3 regions of the Methylobacterium currus genome follow, and region 2 is predicted to be linked to each of the others. Evidence: riboswitches for the same ligand, from Rfam matches in the RefSeq annotation. Region 2 holds a riboswitch; each other region holds the start of a gene.
The links. Region 2 has a riboswitch for thiamine pyrophosphate ahead of thiO (glycine oxidase ThiO). Riboswitches for the same ligand answer to the same signal wherever they lie in the genome.
Positions count from the first base shown of each region.

Region 1: another riboswitch for thiamine pyrophosphate. It lies ahead of DA075_RS17020 (LuxE/PaaK family acyltransferase); the one in region 2 lies ahead of thiO (glycine oxidase ThiO).
Region 3: another riboswitch for thiamine pyrophosphate. It lies ahead of thiC (phosphomethylpyrimidine synthase ThiC); the one in region 2 lies ahead of thiO (glycine oxidase ThiO).

Region 1 is NZ_CP028843.1:3,650,778-3,657,091, forward strand. Features, by position in the region: gene DA075_RS17010 (ABC transporter ATP-binding protein) at 1-106, opposite strand, end outside; gene DA075_RS17015 (acyl-CoA reductase) at 96-1,550, opposite strand; gene DA075_RS17020 (LuxE/PaaK family acyltransferase) at 1,547-2,674, opposite strand; TPP riboswitch at 2,703-2,828, opposite strand; gene DA075_RS17025 (TetR/AcrR family transcriptional regulator) at 2,866-3,432, opposite strand; gene DA075_RS17030 (RidA family protein) at 3,565-3,993, shown strand; gene DA075_RS17035 (oxidoreductase) at 4,970-5,821, shown strand; gene DA075_RS17040 (CobW family GTP-binding protein) at 5,827-6,314, opposite strand, start outside.
Region 2 is NZ_CP028843.1:6,515,421-6,521,734, forward strand. Features, by position in the region: gene DA075_RS29940 (monovalent cation:proton antiporter-2 (CPA2) family protein) at 10-1,833, shown strand; gene DA075_RS29945 (hypothetical protein) at 1,942-2,199, shown strand; gene DA075_RS29950 (hypothetical protein) at 2,273-2,485, shown strand; gene thiS (sulfur carrier protein ThiS) at 2,590-2,802, opposite strand; gene thiO (glycine oxidase ThiO) at 2,799-4,016, opposite strand; TPP riboswitch at 4,082-4,212, opposite strand; gene DA075_RS29965 (adenylate/guanylate cyclase domain-containing protein) at 4,274-5,521, opposite strand; gene DA075_RS29970 (DUF2798 domain-containing protein) at 5,766-6,020, shown strand; gene rpoD (RNA polymerase sigma factor RpoD) at 6,078-6,314, opposite strand, start outside.
Region 3 is NZ_CP028843.1:5,711,732-5,718,045, reverse strand. Features, by position in the region: gene thiC (phosphomethylpyrimidine synthase ThiC) at 316-2,196, opposite strand; TPP riboswitch at 2,255-2,366, opposite strand; gene DA075_RS26310 (restriction endonuclease) at 2,503-2,877, shown strand; gene DA075_RS26305 (acyltransferase family protein) at 3,005-4,144, shown strand; gene DA075_RS26300 (type 1 glutamine amidotransferase) at 4,272-5,120, opposite strand; gene DA075_RS26295 (transglycosylase domain-containing protein) at 5,366-6,314, shown strand, end outside.

The DNA of each region.
Region 1 (6,314 bases), 2.9 Mb from region 2:
TCGCCCCGCGGGGGATCGCCCAGTCGACGCCGGCGACGGTGTCGGTTGGATCGCCGGGGAAGCGGTAGCGCACGCCGGCGAGGGAGAGATACGGATCAGTCGGCATAGGGCGCGAAGCCTTCCGCCGCGGCCTCGGCGCTCGCCTCGATCTCCGTCATCGTGACGAGGTCGAGCAGGCTGAAGCGGCCGTCATGGTGCCAGCCGGCCTCCGGCGCGGTCATGCGGCCGAGGGCGGCGATCCGGGTGAGGCCGACCGCGGCCAGATCCTCCGCCAGGCGGAACAGCGTGGCGGGGGCCGCCGCGATCCCGGCGCTCTGGAGATACGCGCGGTGCGGCGCCACCAGGGCCGGCACGTCCGCGAGAGCGTCGACCGCCACCACGGCCACGCTGCGGTTGAGGCCGGACGGGCTCAAGCCCGTGGCGGCGTCGAGCAGCACGACGCTCCACGGATCGGCCGGATCGCCCAGCAGCGTCGCTTCCCCGTCGAGGGCCCGCATCTCGTGGGCGCTCCGCCAGGCCGCGATGGACGCGGCCTCGCCCGGATCGAGGCGCCGGCGCGGGTGGCGGCTCGCCAGGGCGGCGAGTCCATGGGCGAGGTGGCGGGCGAACTCGTCCGGCGCGACCGGACCGCCGCGCTCGACGAACAGCATCTGCGGTGCGTAGCAGCCCTGCTGCTCGTAGCGCACGATGTCCTGGGCGGCGAGGCGCGCGAGGGTGCCGGCGCGGCGGCTGTCCAGGGCCTCGCGGGCGATCATCGCGAAGCCGATGCGGTGGCCGTGCGGCAGGAACCGGGTGGTGACCGGCACCTTGGCGCGCAAAGCCGTCAGGGTCTCGTTGCCGCCATAGGCCATGACGCAATCGGCCTGCGCGAGGAAGGTGGCCTCGGTCCCGCCGGCGCCGCCCTTCCACCAGGTGACCGCCAGGCACTCGCCGAGTTCGGGATCGGTCTCCGCGATCAGGTGCGCGAACCAGCCCGCGGTCAGCGGCTCGGCCGAGGCGAGCTTGCCGATCGTGCCGGCCTTGACCAGCAACCCCGAGACGAGGCTCCAGAGCGGCAGGGCCGGGACGTTGCCGGCCCAGACATGCAGCAGCAGGTCGGGCCCCCGCGCCCGCACGAACCCGCCCTTCACCGCCGGCTGGAAGCCGTCGAGCACGCCGGGATTCGAAAAATCCTCGGCGAGGAACCGCAGCAGCTGCGGCCGCCGAAAGGTTTTCAGGTAGCTCGTCAGGCCGAGCCGCACCGTCTCGCGGTCGTAGCCGGTGACGACCGGCAGGAGCGCCTCCGCCTTCCGGCGCAACGGGTGGGCGCGGTCGAGCAGGCAGGCGCTCGCCCGGTCGATCGCCTCGACGATCCGGACGGTCTCCATCCGCCGCAGGGTCTCGCGGGCTCGGGCGCGGACATGCCCGCACAGGGCCTTCGCCTGATCCTCCCGGAGGTCCGGCAGCGCCACCCCGACGGTCTCGCCCCAGGCGCGGTGCTCGACGACGCGCCGGCCGACCGCCTCGGCCGGGAGGCCCGGGAGGTGCCCGGCCTGCTCCAGGATCCTCATCCCTGCGCGGCAGCCAGGAATTCGGCCACCGCGACCGAGCAGCCGCGCGACGCCGCGCCCTCGACCCGGCCGAGCAGCCGGAAGCCGCCCGGCGCGATCACGCCGGCATCCTCGGTCAGGATCGCCGAGACGGAATTGAAGTGGGCGAGGTCGTGGTGGACCAGCACGCCGGTCTCGCCCTCGGGCAGGTCCTGCCCGGTCAGCGGGTCGACGACGCGGCTGCGGATCCAGTGCGGGCCGGACTTCACCGGCGGACAGACCGCGTTGCCGTCGTCGTAGAATTGGGTGCTCAGTTCGGTCATGCCGTACATGTTGAGGCATTCGCTCCGCGGAACCCCGAAAGCTGCCGAGAGCCCGTCGTAGAACGCGTCCGGCTCGATCTCGCGCGACTGGCCCTTGAAGCCGCCGGTGTCGAAGAGGAAGCTCCCCGCCGGCAGGGCGAAGCGGCGGCCCCGCTCCGCCAGCGCGTCCATCACCGGCACGAAGGCGTAGGTGGCGCCCAAAAGCGCGAGGGGTTCGCCCGCGGCCTCGGCCTCGGCGAGGAATGTCAGCAGCGCGTCGAGGGCGAGCCCCCCGGGTCCGACGAAGACGGCGCTGTCCTCCGTGCCGAAATGGTCCTTCGCCAGCGCCAGGTAATGGGCGAGGGAGGAATGCGGGAGCGCCGCCTCGTCCGGAAACAGAATGCCCATCCGGATCGTCTGGCGCCCGCGCATGATCCGGGCGGCGAAGCCCGCGAGCATCGAGCGGTCGTAGACTGCGAGCGTCGGGTGGTAGCTGCGGCCCCGCCCGCTCCCGGTCGTGCCGCTCGTCATGAACACCCGTTCGGCCTCGTCGGGCGGGCAGCAGCTCAAGGTGAGATCCTTGAACGCCTTGATCGGCACCGCCGGGATGTCGCGCCAGCGCCGGACCGTCAGCGGCGTGCGCCCGCGCTGTTGCGCGAAGCGGCGATAGGGCGCGTTGTGGGCGAACTGATAGGCGAAGAGCCGCAGGGCCAGCGCCTCGAACTCCGCTTCGGTCGCGCTTGGGCGCCCGATGAAATCGAGGAGGGCCTCGACGATCTCCGCTTGCGACATGACGGCCACCTCGCGCCCATCCCGGGCGACGGCCAGTCCGGCGGAGATCATGCGCGAAAAGACGGCTGTGAGGGCCTTGCCCTCGCCGGTCCCGCATCCCTACGCCGGCATGACCCGGATCAGGTTCATAGGGTCACCGCGGCGCCCGGACGGGTCCGGACCGGCGGAATCTCAGCCTCCTCACGAGGCCCCCCTGGGAGCCGAAGACACTGGGGGGTGCGGGGGCGGGTGTCAAGTTGCGCTCAAGGGCGCGCCAACCCCTCGGCGAGCCGCCGGAACGCCTCGAGCGCCTTGCCCAGCGTCGCCTCCGGCTCCCGCGACGCCGCGACCCAGAGGGCCGCGTGGAGCGAGGCGCCGTTGAGGAGCCGCGCGGCAGCTTCCGCGTCCACCGGGGGGATCGCCCCGTCCGCGACGAGGGTCTGGATGCGCCGGGTCGTCTCGGCGAGGCAGGCATTCTGGCTCGGCCACAGCGACGGATCGCCGAGGACCGCCGGGCCGTCGAGGAGCAGGATGCGCTGGATCTCCGGCTCCAGCGCCATCTCGATATAGGCCCGGTACTCGTCGAGGAGGCCGCGCCACGGGTGAGAGGCCCGCTCGCCGACCGCGCGCAGGCGCGCCGCCATCTCGGCGTCGATCCGGTCGATCACCGCCTGGAGCAGCCCCTTCTTGTCGCCGAAATTGTGATAGAGCGCACCCCGCGTCAGCCCGGCCGCGGCGGTCAGCTCGTCCATCGAGGCGGCCGCATAGCCCTTCCGCGCGAAGGCCTCCCGGGCTGTCCGGATGAGCTTGTCCTTCGTCTCTTCCATCATCTGCGCGCGTCGTCCGGCCACCTCGACCCACCCTCATTGGCATACGCAGCGCATGTGAATTGACATACGCTGCGTATCCGTGCTCTCTCACATACGTCCCGTATATCAACTTGAGGACCGAGGGAGCAATTCATGGCGCAGGCTCAGACCGACGTTCCGGCGCGGCGCATGCGCGACGCCGTCTTTCCGCCCGGCCGGCAGGCCCTCTACGAGCGGCACCGCTACTCGGCCGCGATCCGCTCCGGCGACCTGCTGTTCGTCTCCGGCCAGGTCGGCAGCCGCGAGGACGGCTCGCCGGAACCCGACTTCGCGGCTCAGGTCGCCCTGGCGTTCACCCGGCTCGCGGCGGTGCTGGAAGCGGCGGGCTGCACCTTCGACGACGTCGTCGACGTGACGACCTTCCACACCGACCCGGCGGCGCAGCTCGACACCGTGATGCGGGTGCGTGACGGCGTGGTCGGCGAGGCGCCCTATCCGAACTGGACCGCGGTCGGCGTGACCTGGCTCGCGGGGTTCGACTTCGAGATCAAGGCGATCGCGCGGATCCCGGCCGGCGGGTGAGCGCTCGCGCCGAGGGCGGCCGGGAGACGCGCCGCCCCGGTCCTGGCGTCCGCCATCATCACGGGGGCGCGAACGGGCACTCGGCGATGATCTTGATGATCTTCGCGAGCCGGTTCTCCGCCGCGTCCTCCGTCTTTTCCCGAGCCGACTTTTTCCCGGGGGCGACTTGGCCGCCTTCTCCCTCGGTGCCTCGGACGGGCTCGACACGCCGATGTCCTGCATCGCCCGCCCGATCGCTTGCCGGACCTCGGCGGACGTGAAGCTCTTCGAGCGCATCTTGGGCGCCAGCACCTCTACGCCGTCGTAGGTGCGGCCGACCGTCTTGCCGCTGCGGGTTGAACGACTGCGAGATGTCCTCGTCGTCGCCGGCACGCGGGACACGCGACAGGGCGGCAGGCCTGACTCGCGACGTGACGTTAGCGCTGCCCGCTCCGACTGTCACCAGCGTGTCGATCGCCGGCAGTCCTAGGAATTTCAGTCGCTCTCCCAAAGATGACGGAGGCGAAGACGGAGAGATTGGCTTACAATCCACGACGAAGCCGCTGCCAACACATCGGGTACTGATCATGATTTGAAAATTTCTAGAAGTAAAAATGTCAAAACATCATATTTAATAATTAACATCATAAATCTTGTAAATCTGCAGTAAATAAATTATAAAATGAATGTTCGTGCCGTTTCGTAGCCATTAATCATGATTTCTTGAACAGAGATCATGGAATTTTGTGTCATAGTCACATGATTCGAGGTGAGAATCCTAGTCAAGGGCGCCATCGTGCCAGACTTTCGAGGCTCGATGATGGCCGGGAATGTCCCCGGCGGGAGTTTCCGGCTGGAATTCGGCTTCGCGCCTTCGCCGCCCGTCCCCGGCATCGAGTCGCGCGGCGCTGCCGGAACCTCGCTCGGTGCGCCGCGCTATCCCGGTCGATCGGCCGGGTCCTCGAGGGCTCCGGCGGCCTATTTCGGGACCTCATCCATGCCGCAGATATCGACGCCGGTCTGGCTCATCACCGGCTGCTCCACCGGGTTCGGGCGCGAACTGGCCAAGCTGGTCCTCGCCCGCGGCTGGCGTGCGGTGGTCACGGCGCGCGACGCCGCCCGGGTCGCCGACCTCGCGGCGGGGGCGGAGGACCGGGTGCTGGCGCTGCCCCTCGACGTGACGAAGCCCGATCAAGTCGCGGCGGCGGTGGCCGGCGCTCAGGAGCGGTTCGGCCGCATCGACGTCCTCGTCAACAATGCCGGCTACGGCTACCAGGCCTCGGTCGAGGAGGGCGAGGAGGAGAAGATCCGCGCCCAGTTCGACGCCAACGTGTTCGGACTGTTCGCCCTCACCCGCGCGGTGCTGCCGGTGATGCGGGCGCAACGGAGCGGGCACATCATCAACATCACCTCGGTCGCCGGGCTGATCGGGTTTCCCGGCTCGGGCTACTACGCGGCGAGCAAGCACGCGGTCGAGGGCTGGTCGGACGCGCTGGCGGCGGAGGTCGGACCCCTGGGGCTGCGGGTCACCTGCGTCGAGCCTGGGCCGTTCCGCACCGACTGGGCCGGCCGCTCCCTCGTCCAGACCCCGAGCCGGATCGCCGACTACGCCGAGACCGCCGGCGCCCGCCTCAAGGCCACCGCCGAGAACAGCGGGACCCAGGCCGGCGACCCGGTCCGCGCCGCCGAGGCGATGATCCGGGTGACCGAGAGCGCGTCGCCGCCGCGCCACCTGGTGCTCGGCGCCTGGGGCTTCGAGGCCGTGACCGAGCGGATGCGGGCGCGGCTGAAGGAGATCGAGGCGTCGGAGGCGGTGAGCCGCGGGGCGGATTTTCCCGCGGAAAGCTGAGCGGTTCAGCCTCGAACCGCATCCGCCCGCGGCACCCCGGCCCCCGCCCGCACGAACGGGCTGTCCGGAACCCGCGGCGCGAACCGGAACAGCCCGGCAGGCGCCACGTCCTCCAGTTCTCCCGCCGCCAGGTCGCGGGCGATCACCACCACGAACGGCGCCGCGCCCTCGCCCGGCCGGCCGAAGGGGCGGGGACGCGAGAACAGCGTGCCGACGCTCTCGACCAGCAGGGGACGATCCGACTCGACGACCCGCACCAGGCCCTTGAGGCGCAAGAGCCGCTCGCCGAGTTGGCCCGCGAGGTTGTCGAGCCAGGCCGCCAGATCGTCGTAGGGGAGGGGAGCGGTGGGCCGGGCGAGCCAGATCGCGACGCGGGGATGGGCGCCGGCGGGTTCCGCCTGGAGCAGCGCCGGATCGAGGCCGGCGCCGGGCAAAGGCGCGAAGGCGGCCGACACCGCGGCTTCGCGGTCGGGATCGGCCACGATCTCGGCGA
Region 2 (6,314 bases):
GACCCGACCGTGCCGCACGCCTCCGAGCTGATCGCCATCATCGCCCTCGGGCTCGTTTTCGCGTTCGTCGGCGGCATGCTCGCGCAGCGGCTGAAGCTCCCGCCCCTGGTCGGCTATCTCCTGGCCGGCCTCGCGGTCGGCCCCTACACGCCGGGCTTCGTCGGCAATGCGGAGCTGGCGGGGCAGCTTGCCGAGATCGGCGTGATCCTGTTGATGTTCGGGGTCGGCCTGCACTTCTCGATCGGCGATCTTATGGCGGTGCGCGCCATCGCGCTGCCCGGCGCCGTCGTGCAGATCGCTGTCGCCACCCTGATGGGGCTGGCCTTGAGCGTCGCCTGGGGCTGGAGCCTCGGGGCGGGCCTCGTCTTCGGCCTCGCCCTGTCGGTCGCCTCGACGGTGGTGCTGCTGCGGGCGCTGGAGGAGCGAAGCCTCCTCGATTCCGACAAGGGCCGCATCGCGGTCGGCTGGCTCATCGTCGAGGACCTGGCGATGGTGCTGGCCCTCGTCCTGCTGCCGGCATTGGCCGGGCCGCTGGGCGGCGAGAGCGCGGGGGCGGCGCACGGCATCGCGGGCGACGGCAACATCTGGCTCACCCTCGGCCTCACCCTCGCCAAGGTGGCGGCCTTCGCCGTGCTGATGCTGGCCGGCGGCCGCCGGGTGGTGCCCTGGATCCTCGACCAGGCCGCCCGCACCGGCTCGCGCGAGCTGTTCACCCTGGCGGTGCTCGCGCTGGCGCTCGGCATCGCCTACGGCTCGGCCGAGTTGTTCGGCGTCTCCTTCGCGCTCGGCGCCTTCTTCGCCGGCATGGTGCTGGCCGAATCGGACCTCAGCCACCAGGCCGCGGCGGATTCGCTGCCGCTGCAGGATGCCTTCGCGGTCCTGTTCTTCGTCTCGGTCGGCATGCTGTTCGACCCGACGATCCTGCTGCGCGAGCCGCTGGCCGTGCTCGCCACCCTGGCGGTGATCCTGGTCGGCAAGTCGCTGGCCGCCATCGCCATCGTGCTGGCCTTCCGCCATCCGCTCTCGACGGCGCTCACCATCGCGGCGAGCCTGGCGCAGATCGGCGAATTCTCGTTCATCCTGGCGAGCCTCGGCATCGGCCTGAAGCTGCTGCCGCCGGAAGGGCGCGACCTGATCCTGGCCGGCTCCCTCCTCTCCATCACCCTCAACCCGCTGATCTTCGCCGGCATGAGCCGCGTCAGCCGGTTCATCGAGGGGCGGCCGGCGCTGGCCGCCCGGTTCGAGCGCGGGGCTGAGCAGCTCGCGATCTCGTCCCACGCCAGGGGCCGCGAGGGCCACGCGGTGGTGGTCGGCTACGGCCGGGTCGGCAGCGCCATCGGCAAGGCGCTGGCCGCCTGGGAACTGCCCTACGTGGTGGTGGAGCGCGACCGGCGCCGGGTCGAGGAACTGCGTGCCGCCGGCATCGCGGCGGTGTTCGGCGATGCCAGCGCGCCGGGCATCCTCACTGCCGCAGATATCGGGCGGGCGCGGCTGCTGGTGGTGGCGAGCCCGGACGCGCATCAGGCCCGTCGCCTGATCGAGATCGCCCGCGAGGCCAATCCGGGGATCGACACGGTGGTGCGCACCCACAGCGACACCGAGCGGCGCAAGCTCGAGGAGGAAAAGGTGGGGCTGGTGCTGATGGCCGAGCGCGAGGTCGGCTTCGGCATGGCGCTCTATGCGCTGCGCAGCCTGGGCCTCGGCGAGGGCGAGGCCCGCCTGTTCATCGACACCAGCCGGGCCGAGAGCCGGAGCGAGCCGGCGGCGGAGGCCGAGCCCGAGATCGGTGCCCCGGAGCTGCGGCCGCATCGCGAGGCGCCGGCGGAGTCGTGACGCGGCTTCGTTACCAAACTGCAATCCTCCGGTAAGCGCCGCCTCAGAGCGGAAGCGTCATTCTCCTCTCGGTTCACCGAGCCTCGGTGCGCCGAGAGGAGTTCGACGATGTCGCAGCCGCAGATGGAGCGTCCGGCCGAGCTGATGGTGTGGCACGGCACGCGAGGGGCATCGGGGCCGCGGGAGACGCGCCGCTATCCCACCCTGCGCGCCGCCCTCGCGGCGGCGGTGCGGGCCGGGGGTCCCGAGGCCCTGCCCTGGATCGTGACCGAGGACGGCGCCGTGCTCAGCCCGCGCTGGATCGACGATCACGCCCCCCGGATCGCCGCGCGCCCGATCCCGTTCTCGCCCCTTTTGTCGTCCTGACGGCTTGCGTCGTTCGGCCGGCTCACGTTCGGCGCGCGCGCGTGCTATCGTCGTCCGACGAGCACGAATCGCCATGACGAGCCTGCGCAAGACCGCCCCTGCCCGCCCGGCCACGATCGCGGCGTCCACTCACGGCTACGCCGCCGCCTCCCTCCGGCTGCGCCGCGCGGCCAACGACAACCGGCCGCGCTCCGGCCACCGGCGCACCCTGATGCTGGTCGCCGGCGCCTGGCTCGCCGTGCTGGTCGCGGCGGCGGTCGCCTTGTGGCGCACCGGGGGATTTTGAGGTCCTCGCGGCATGGGCCGGCGGCCTGTCGCAAGCCCCTGTCGCAAGCCTCCGCCCGTTCCGCGCCCGGAACGAAGGGGGCGTCAGGCGAATTCGTCGTCTGCCTAACCACCCTGCATCGCGCGCACGATCTCGACGCGGTCGCCCTCCGTCAGCGCCGTGGCCGCCCAGTCGCGCTGGCGCACCACTGCGCCGTTGAGCGCGATGGCGAAGCCCTGCGGGCCGGGCAGGTCCAGCCCGGCGGTCTCCTGGCGCCAGAGGGCGTCGAGCGTGGCGGCGTCGCTGTCGCGGGATTCGCCGTTGACGAAGAGCTTCATGGGGTCTCGCTGCGGAGGGAATGGTGCGGCGCGAACCGGGCGAGGCCGAAGGGAGCGGCCACCGGCAGCGTCTCGCCGCGCAGGATCAGGGTGGAGACGGCCTCGGCGGTGACCGGGGCCAGGAGGTAACCGTTGCGGTGGTGGCCGACCGCCAGCACCAGGCCGGGCAAGGCCTCGCCTAGGATCGGGGCGTCGTCGTCCGAGGTCGGGCGAAAGCCGCTCCAGATCCCGGCCACCCGCATCTCCTCCACCCCCGGCAGGGCCCGTCGGGCGCCTTCGAGCAGGGCGTAGAGGCCGCCGGCGGTGAGGTGCGGGTCGAAGCCGGTCTCCTCCACGGTGGCGCCGACGATGAGCGAGCCGTCGCCCTTCGGCGCCATGTGGACCTGCTCGGTCCAGACCACGTGGGAGAGAGACCCGCTGCGGGGGGTCATCTGCAGCGCGACCGACTGGCCCTTGAGGGGGCGGACCGGCAGGGCGAGGTCCGGCACCAGGCTCCCCTCCCCGGCCCAGGCGCCGGAGGCGAGGACGACGGTACCCGCCCGCACGGTGCCCGCGCTCGTCTCGACGCCGGCGACCCGGCCGCCCTCCCGAAGGAGCGCGGTGACGGTGGTCTCCTCGACGAGGCGCCCGCCGGCCGCGCGAAAGGCCCGGCGCAGGGCGGCCATCACCCGGGCCGGATCGACCTGATGGTCGTCGGCGCAGAACAGGCCGGCGGTGACGGTGGGGCGCAGGCCCGGCTCGCGGGCGCGGATGGCCGGGCCGGACAGCCACTCGACGGCGAGGCCGTCGCGGCGCTGCAAGTCGTGGCGGAAGCGCAGGCGCTCGACCTCGTCGCGGCCGAGCGCGATCACGAAGGTGCCCTCGCGGCGGTAGTCGATGGTCAGACCTGATTCGGCCTCCAGCTCATCGCGAAAAGGGTGCCAGAGGCGCTGGCTCGCGAGGCAGAGCGGCAGCAGGGCCTCGCCCCCTGGCTCGTGCTCGGCCGCCGCCGCCAGCATGCCGGTGGCGGCGAGGCTGGCGCCGTCCCCGGCCTTGGCCCGCTCGATCGCCGCGACGGCGAGACCCGCCTTGGCCAGGCGCCACGCGATCGACAGGCCGATCAGCCCGGCGCCAATCACTGCGACATCGATCGCACCCTGGGCCCGTTCCGGCAGCCGGTCGCTCTCGGGATCTGTGGCCGGTCCGCTCCGCCGTCCGATCGTCTGCGCGTGCACCCTCGTCTCCACGGTGGCCCGAAGAGACTGGACTGCGCCCGAATGCCGGATGATGCGCGCGGGTCCTGGCGGACCCTGTCCAATCCCTACGCCGGTATGAGCCGGATCAGGTTCGAAGGATTTCCGCGCTGACCGGCCCGAGGGCGGCGGTCCAGCGGTGTCTCAGCCCCTTGTCGGGGATCTCCCTGGAACGCTCGGTATTTGGCGGGGGACGGGCCTGCCGTCAACACCCCTCAGCCGCCCCTTCACCCGCCCCTTCACCCGCCCTTGCCCGGCCGGTAGATCGCCATCTCCTCGGCGATGCCGTCGAGGGGATGGGTGCCGAGCAGCTCGGGGTCGCCCCACAGGAAGTCGACGAAGGGCTTCGACATCAGGAGCGACTCGGACAGGACCTTGTTGAGCTTGGCGAGCCGGCTCGCCAGGTTCACGTCGCGCCCGATCACCGTGAAGTCGAGCCGGGCGCCGGACCCGACATTGCCGTAGGCCGCCTCGCCGTGGTGGAGCGCGATGCCGACCTCGATGCGGGTGGGAAAACGCCCGGCGCGGTTCGCCTCCTCGACGCGGCGCAAAGCCGCCTGCGCGGCCGAGAGTGCGCCTTGCGCGGCGCCGCCGAGATCGTCGCCGCTCTCGCGAAAGATCGCCAGGAGACCGTCGCCCATGTATTTCAGCACCTCGCCGCCCTCGCTCTCGATCGGCGGCACCAGGCAGTCGAAATAGGTGTTGAGAAGCTCCACCGAGGCCTCGGGCGTCAGCGCGTCGGTGAGGTGGGTGTAGCCGCGCATGTCGGCGAAGAGGATCGCCGAGCGGATCCGCTCGACCTGGCCGCGGCGGATGAAGCCGGCCAGGATCGCCTGATGCGGCCCGTCGCCGACATAGACCCGCAGCACGTGATCGAGGCGGGCATTGAGGCCGCGCATCTCCATCACCGCCGACAGGGTCGGGATGATGAAGCGCAGGATCGCCAGGTCGTCGTCGCCGAAGCCGCGGGGATCGCGGGTCGCGAAGGTGACGCCGTTCTTGGTGCCGTTGGTGAAGAAAAGGGGGACGGTGATGTAGTGGGTGTAGCCCGCCGCCTTCAGCTCCGGGATGATGCTGTAGCGGTCGTCCGGCGTCTCGCGCAGGTCGAGAATCAGCCATTCGCCGGTGGCGTAGACATGGGCGAAGGGGCTGCGGGCCAGCGCCTGCTCGGTGACCTCGCCATGCGGGAACAGGCGGAAGCTGACGCCGTCCTCGCGGGTCCAGAACCGGCCGACGCCGGAATAGTCCGAGTGCAGCGCATCGATGGCGGTGGTGGCCCGGTCGACCGGCACGCCGAGATCGTTCAGCCGCTCGGCCATGCCGGCGAGGAGATCGCCGGATTCCGGCAATCTTGCCCCCTCGCTGAGCAGCCAGTCGCGCAGGGCGACGCAGTCGCGGAACAGGCCGATCGGGATGTCGCTCGCCTCCGATCCGTCCGCCGCGGCCGTGGGCGTCGGAGCGGGATGAGGGCGAAGCGGGTCGTGCATGGCGCTGAGATGGGCGTTGCGCCGCAGGACGGCAAGGCTTGGTTGCGGAAAGGCTTGGCTACGGACAACCGGTCCATCCGCTTGGCATGTGACCCTGCGTCTGCTATCGGCAAGGTCGTCGCCGGGCCGTGTCCCGGCCGGCCGTAAGCGTCTCACGTCAGGCAACGCGCTCCCTCGGGTGGTCTCCGCCGGGCGAGTGCGCGCCGCATCGCCCGGGCAGGCCGCCCGTCTCGAAAGACGTGTCATGACCTCTTCCCCATCGGCACGACGGCTGCCGGCCTCGTCTGCACCGCTCGTCACCGCCTTCCTGCTCTCCGTGCTGATGACCTGCGTCGTCTCCGGCATCTCGACCCTGCTCAGCATCGGGTTCACGCCGGGCATGCTCTGGCACTGGCCCCGGGCCTGGGGCTTCTCGTGGCTCGTCGCCTTCCCGACCCTGCTGCTCGTGCTGCCGCTGGTCCGGCGCGCGGTGGCGCGGATCGTGGCGCCGCCGCAATAACGACAAAGGCCCGGCAGGCGGATCGCCTGCCGGGCCTTTCTCGCTGTGTCCGCGGCCTCAATTGTCGAGGAAGCTCCGCAGCTTCCGCGACCGGCTCGGATGCTTGAGCTTGCGCAGGGCCTTGGCCTCGATCTGGCGGATGCGCTCGCGGGTCACCGAGAACTGCTGGCCGACCTCCTCCAGGGTGTGGTCGGTGTTCATGCCGATGCCGAAGCGCATGCGCAGCACGCGCTCCTCGCGGGGGGTGAGCGAGGCCAGCACCCGGGTGGTGGTCTCGCGCAGGTTCGACTGGAT
Region 3 (6,314 bases), 800 kb from region 2:
CGCCGTCACGTCGCCGCGCTGGAGCGCGTTGGAGAGGCTCAGGGCCTCGAGGGTGGCGACGAGGCTCGCCACCTCGCGGTCGACCGCCGCCGCCTCCATGCGGGCGCGGCCCAGGGCCTCCGCCTCGAGGCGGTCCCGCGCCGCGCCGGCGAATTGCCACAGCACCACGCCGCCGAAGATCAGGATCGGCACCGCCAGACCGAGGGCGAAGACGACCAGACGGCGCATGATCGAGCCCGGACGCGCGCGTCCAGGCGGAGACGGGGCAGGCCCCGGCGGGGCCGCTTGGGCCTGCATCGGCATGGCGGTGGGTTCCTATTCGCCGGGTGCGACGTAGAGGTCCCCGCCCTGCGTCATGAATTCCGCCGATTTTTGGGCCATGCCGGCCGCCCGCTCCGCTTCGCTCAAGGGTGTGGCCTCGCCGACCACGGCGCTCGCCGCCGCCATGGCCAGCACGTCGGCGCGCAGGTCCTGGGTGATCTTCATCGAGCAGAATTTCGGCCCGCACATCGAGCAGAAATGCGCGACCTTGTGGGCGTCCTTCGGCAGGGTCTCGTCGTGATAGGCCCGCGCCGTGTCCGGATCGAGGGAGAGGTTGAACTGGTCCTCCCAGCGGAAGTCGAACCGGGCCCGCGACAGGGCGTCGTCGCGCAATTGGGCGGCCGGGTGGCCCTTGGCGAGGTCGGCGGCATGGGCGGCGATCTTGTAGGTGATGACGCCGGTCTTCACGTCGTCGCGGTTCGGCAGGCCGAGATGCTCCTTCGGGGTGACGTAGCAGAGCATCGCGGTGCCGAACCAGCCGATCATCGCCGCGCCGATGCCGGAGGTGATGTGGTCGTAGCCCGGCGCCACGTCGGTGGTGAGCGGGCCGAGCGTGTAGAACGGCGCCTCGCCGCACTCGGCGAGCTGCTTCTCCATGTTGACCTTGATCTTGTGCATCGGCACGTGGCCGGGGCCCTCGATCATCACCTGGCAGCCCTTGGCATGGGCGACCTCGGTGAGTTCCCCCAAGGTCTCCAGCTCGGCGAACTGCGCCGCGTCGTTGGCGTCCGCGATCGAGCCCGGGCGCAGGCCGTCGCCGAGGGAGAACGACACGTCGTAGGCCCGGCAGATGTCGCAGATCTCCTCGAACCGCTCGTAGAGGAACGATTCCCGGTGCCCGGCGAGGCACCAGCGCGCCATGATCGAGCCGCCGCGCGAGACAATGCCGGTGACGCGCCGGGCGGTGAGCGGCACGTGGGCGAGGCGCACGCCGGCATGGATGGTGAAGTAATCCACCCCCTGCTCGGCCTGCTCGATCAGCGTATCGCGAAACACCTCCCAATCGAGCTTGAGGGGATCGCCACCGACCTTCTCCAGCGCCTGGTAGATCGGCACCGTCCCGATCGGCACCGGCGCATTGCGCAGGATCCAGCCACGGATGTTGTGGATGTTGCGCCCCGTCGAGAGGTCCATGACCGTGTCGGCGCCCCAGCGGATCGCCCACACCATCTTCTCGACCTCCTCGGCGGCCGAGGAGGTCACGGCCGAGTTGCCGATATTGGCGTTGATCTTGACGAGGAAGTTGCGGCCGATGGCCATCGGCTCGAGTTCGGTGTGGTTGATGTTGGCCGGGATGATCGCCCGCCCGCGCGCCACCTCGTCGCGCACGAAGTCCGGCGTGATGAAGGGCGGGATGCTCGCCCCGAAGCTCTCGCCGTCGGCGAGCTTGTCCGCGGCCCCCGCCAGCATCGCCTCGCGGCACAGGTTCTCCCGGTGGGCGACGTAGATCATCTCCTCCGTGACGATCCCGGCGCGGGCGAACTCGTACTGGGTGACCCTCTGGCCCGGGGCGCCCCGGCGCACGGTGCGGGCGGCCGGGCACGGCGCCACCAGCCTGTCCGCGCTGGCGAAGCCGTTATCCTCTGGCTTCACCGCCCGGGGGGCGGTTGCCGCGTAGCCGCGGCCCGCGATCCAGCGCTTACGGATCTCGGGCAGACCGGCCGCGAGGTCGATGCGTGCATCGGCCTCCGTATAGGGGCCCGACGGGTCGTAGACCCGCACCGGGGCCTCGCGCGGATCGGAGAGCGCGATCTCCCGGTAGGGCACATGAAGGTCGGGGCGCTCCTGGGGCGAGGCGTAGGCCTTCACCGAGCCGGCGACGGGCCCCGTGGTGACGCTGTGCGGCAGATCTTTCGCGAGGATGGGTGCGTTCATGGATCTCTCCCGGGGAGACGATCCGGCCTCGGGGCGCGAGGACGCACGGGTCACGTCGGTCATGGCAGGTTCCCGTCCCTCCGCCGGTACGAACCGGATCAGGTTCAAGGGTCAGGACGCACGCTCGTCCAATCTCAGCCCCCGTCGGCGGGGCTCCCCTCGGTCACGGGGCGACTGTCCGGCGGGGCGCGAGGTTTGTCAATCGCAGGCCGGCGGCGGCGCTGCGGCATCCCGGCCGCGACCTTGAAACGCCCGGGCGCCGCGACCCAGATACGGACGGTTCTCCCCGCCATTCAGGAGCTGGCCTTGGGACGCCGAGAGCGGCGCTGGCGCGACGACGACCCCTCGACCCATGGCACCCATGCCAGCGAACCGGCGATCTGCCCGCTCTGCGAGCGGCCGATCCCGCCCGGCGCCCGCCAGAGCAAGCATCACCTGACGCCGAAGCTGAAGGGCGGCACCCATGGCGAAACGGTGCAACTGCACCAGATCTGCCACTCGGCGATCCATGCCCGCCACAGCGAGGCCGAACTGGCGCGTCGCCTCAGCGACGTCGAGAGCCTGCGGGCCGAGCCGGAGATCGCCCGCTTCCTCGCCTGGGTGCGCACCAAGCCGGACGATTTCCACACCGCGACGCGCCTGACCCGGACGCGGCGTGAGGCGAGGCGGAGCGTCCGGTAACGGCATCGACATCGTCGACGAGACGGTGAATCCGCGGTTGCGAGTTCTCGCGCGATTCGATCGGCCGATCCGGCTGCGATCTTTACGCCTCCCTGCGAGCCTTCGCGCCTTGTCCGTGGAGACGCCGATGTCCGCCCGCCCCAGCACCGAACCCGCCCTCTCGGTCCGGCCGGACGATCCGGTGCGCCCGCGCGGCGTGCCGGAAGCGGGCCGCCTCGCCTGGGTCGACGTCGCCAAGGGGATCTGCATCATCCTGGTGGTGATGATGCACTCCACCCTCGGGACCGGCGAGGCGATGGGGGCCGAAGGCTTCATGCACCACGTGGTGGAGTTCGCCAAACCGTTCCGGATCCCGGACTTCTTCCTCCTGTCCGGCCTGTTCGTCGGCCGCGTGATCGACCGCGACTGGCGGCTCTTCGCCGACCGGCGCATCGTCCACTTCGCGTATTTCTACCTGCTGTGGCTTCTGCTCCAATCGGCGGTGAAGTACGGCCAGATCACCGACGGGGCGGGACCCGGCGCGTTCCTCGCCCATCTCGCCTACGGGTTGATCGAGCCCTACTCGACCCTGTGGTTCATCTACCTGCTGGCGGTGTTCTCGGTCGCCGTGAAGCTGCTGCGCCGGGTCCCCGGCCCGGTGCTGCTGGTCGGCGCCGCCCTGCTGCAGCTCGCACCCATCCATACCGGCTCGACCCTGATCGACGAGTTCTGCGCCCGCTTCGTCTACTTCGTCGCCGGATACCTGTTCGCGGCCCGCATCTTCGCCCTGGCCGACTGGGTGCGGGCGCGGGCCGGCCTCGCGCTCGCCGGCCTCGCCGCCTGGGCGCTGATCGAGGGTGTCCTGGTCTTCACGCCGACCGGCCTGGCCTCGCACCCGACCCTGGCGGGCCTGCCGGGGTTGAGCCTGGGGCTCGGCGCCGCCGGGGCGCTGGCCATCGTGGCGACGGCGGCCCTGCTGACCCGGGCCGGTGGTCCCGTCACAGCCTTGCTCCGGGCCTGCGGCGAGCGCTCGATCGTGATCTACCTCGCCTTCTTCCTGCCGATGGCGGCGCTTCGCACCGCCCTCGTGAAGAGCGGGATCATCGCGGATGTCGGCCTCGTCTCGCTCCTCGTCACCGTGGCGGCGGTGGCCGTGCCTCTCGGGATCGAGCGGCTGGTGCGCCACAGCCCGGCCCGGTTCCTGTTCCGCCGGCCGGCCGCCTTCCACCTCGTCGGCGAGGAGCGCCCCGGCCCGGCTCCCCGCCTCGCCTCCGCCCCGACGACCTGACCTGCCGGCCTCGGGCCGGCTGAACCGGTTGCCGGACCTCAGCCGACAGCCTCATTCACGAGAAGCCGGGCTTCTCGGGGCCGAGGTCGCACGCTTCCTGCCCTGCATGCGGGCGGCCTCATCCGCCTCAGCGGCGGGCGGCGCGCGGCCGCACCAGACGGTCGAGGAAGTTCCCGATCTCGCGCCGGCGCCGCTCCGGCACCAGCACCTCGGCGGTGACGCCGAGGCGCCAGGCGAGATCGGGGCGTCCTTCCGGATCGTGATGCAGGTCGCGCAAGGAATCCGCGTAGGCCTGAAGCGAAGGCGCGTCCGGGCACAGGCCCGCCTCCACCACGCCCTGGGCCGACAGGCGCAGCATCGCCGCGACCTCGTCGAGGTCGAGCTCGGGATGGTACTGCGTGCCCCAGAACACCCCCTCGCCGAGGCGGATCTCGATCGCCTGGACGTCGAGGCGGTCGTTGCCGGCAAGGATGCGGGCGCCCGGCGGCGGTTCGATCACGGCGTCGTCGTGGATGGCCGGCGCGTCCCAGGCCGGCGGCCGGCCGTCGAGGAGCGGGTGCCCGGCTCCGGCTTGCGTCCGGCTGATGGCGCGGGCGAGCCCGAATTCCGGGCCCTTCGGGTTGCGGCCGGCCCGGCCCCCGGCGATCGTGGCCGCCACCTGCACGCCCCAGCACGAGCCGAAGACCGGAAGGCCGGCCTCGAGCGCCGCCCGCATCAGCTCGCATTGCCGCGTCACCGCAGGCCCGCCCTCCTCCACGTGCAGGGTCGAGCCGGTCAGCACCAGGGCATCGCATTCGGGAAGAGCGCGAGGCAGCACCATATTCGCATCGGCGGGGGCGACGAGATGGCAATGGGCGTCCGGCGCCAGGGCGCGCAGGATGCCCGCATAGGTCTCGGCCGAGGTCTTGTCGCAGACCGAGAGATGCGTCTCGCGGCCGGCCCGGTCGTTCCCGTCGGCCACCAGAAGGTGCAGCATGTCGGCTCCTTGATAGAGCCACCGCAACGCTCGCCCTGGTGCGCCGTTCCCGGCGCGGCTTGCCGCAGCCCGGCGGCCACAGCGCTAAGTCCCGAGGATCCTTCGACAAAGTTTCGGTTAACGGCCCTTAAACCCGCCTCAATTAACGTCTCTTGAGTGTCCTGCGCGGGCCGGCGACGCCTCGCGTGGGCCGGCGACGCCCCGCGCGGGCCGGCATGTCCGGGGGCGAAGGGGAACTCGGCAGGATGGCGAAGGGACGCGAGCGCAAGGGCCGGGTCGAGCCGCGCTTCGAGGCGGAGGGGCCCACGGACCCGGCAGCCCTCGACCTGCGCCTCTCGCGTGGGGACCGGGCGGGGGGCGGCGTGGCAAAAGGAACGTCCAAGGGAACCGGGAAGGCAGCCCCGAGGCGCGCGGCCGCAGCGGCCCCGCGGCGCCGGCGGCGCTCGTTCCTCGGGAGCCTCGTCTACGGCACGATGATCCTCGGCCTCTGGGGCCTGGTGGCGGTGGCCGGCATCGTCGCCTACCACGCCTCGCAGCTGCCGCCGATCGACCAGCTCGCCGTCCCGAAGCGCCCGCCCAACATCGCGATCCTGGCCGCCGACGGCTCGCTGCTCGCCAATCGCGGCGAGACCGGCGGCCGCACGGTGAGCATCCGCGAATTGCCGCCCTACCTGCCCCGGGCCTTCGTGGCGATCGAGGACCGGCGCTTCTACGGCCATATGGGCATCGACCCGATCGGCATCGCCCGGGCCATCGGCCAGAACCTGACCCGCCGCGGCGTGGCCCAGGGCGGCTCGACCCTGACCCAGCAGCTCGCCAAGAACCTCTTCCTGACCCAGGAGCGCACCGCCTCGCGCAAGATCCAGGAGGCGATCCTGGCGCTCTGGCTCGAGCACAAATACACGAAGGACGAGATCCTCGAACTCTACCTCAACCGGGTCTATTTCGGCGCCGGCGCCTACGGCGTCGAGGCGGCCGCGCAGCGCTACTTCGCCAAGCCCGCCAAGGAGGTGACGCTGGCGGAAGCCGCGATGCTCGGCGGCCTCGTCCAGGCGCCGTCGCGGCTGGCGCCCAACCGCAACCTGGCCGCCGCGCAGGCCCGCGCCGCCCAGGTGCTGGCGGCGATGCAGGAACTGGGCTTCGCGAAGGCCGCCGACGTGCAGGTGGCGCTCGCCCAGCCGGCGAAGCCCGCCC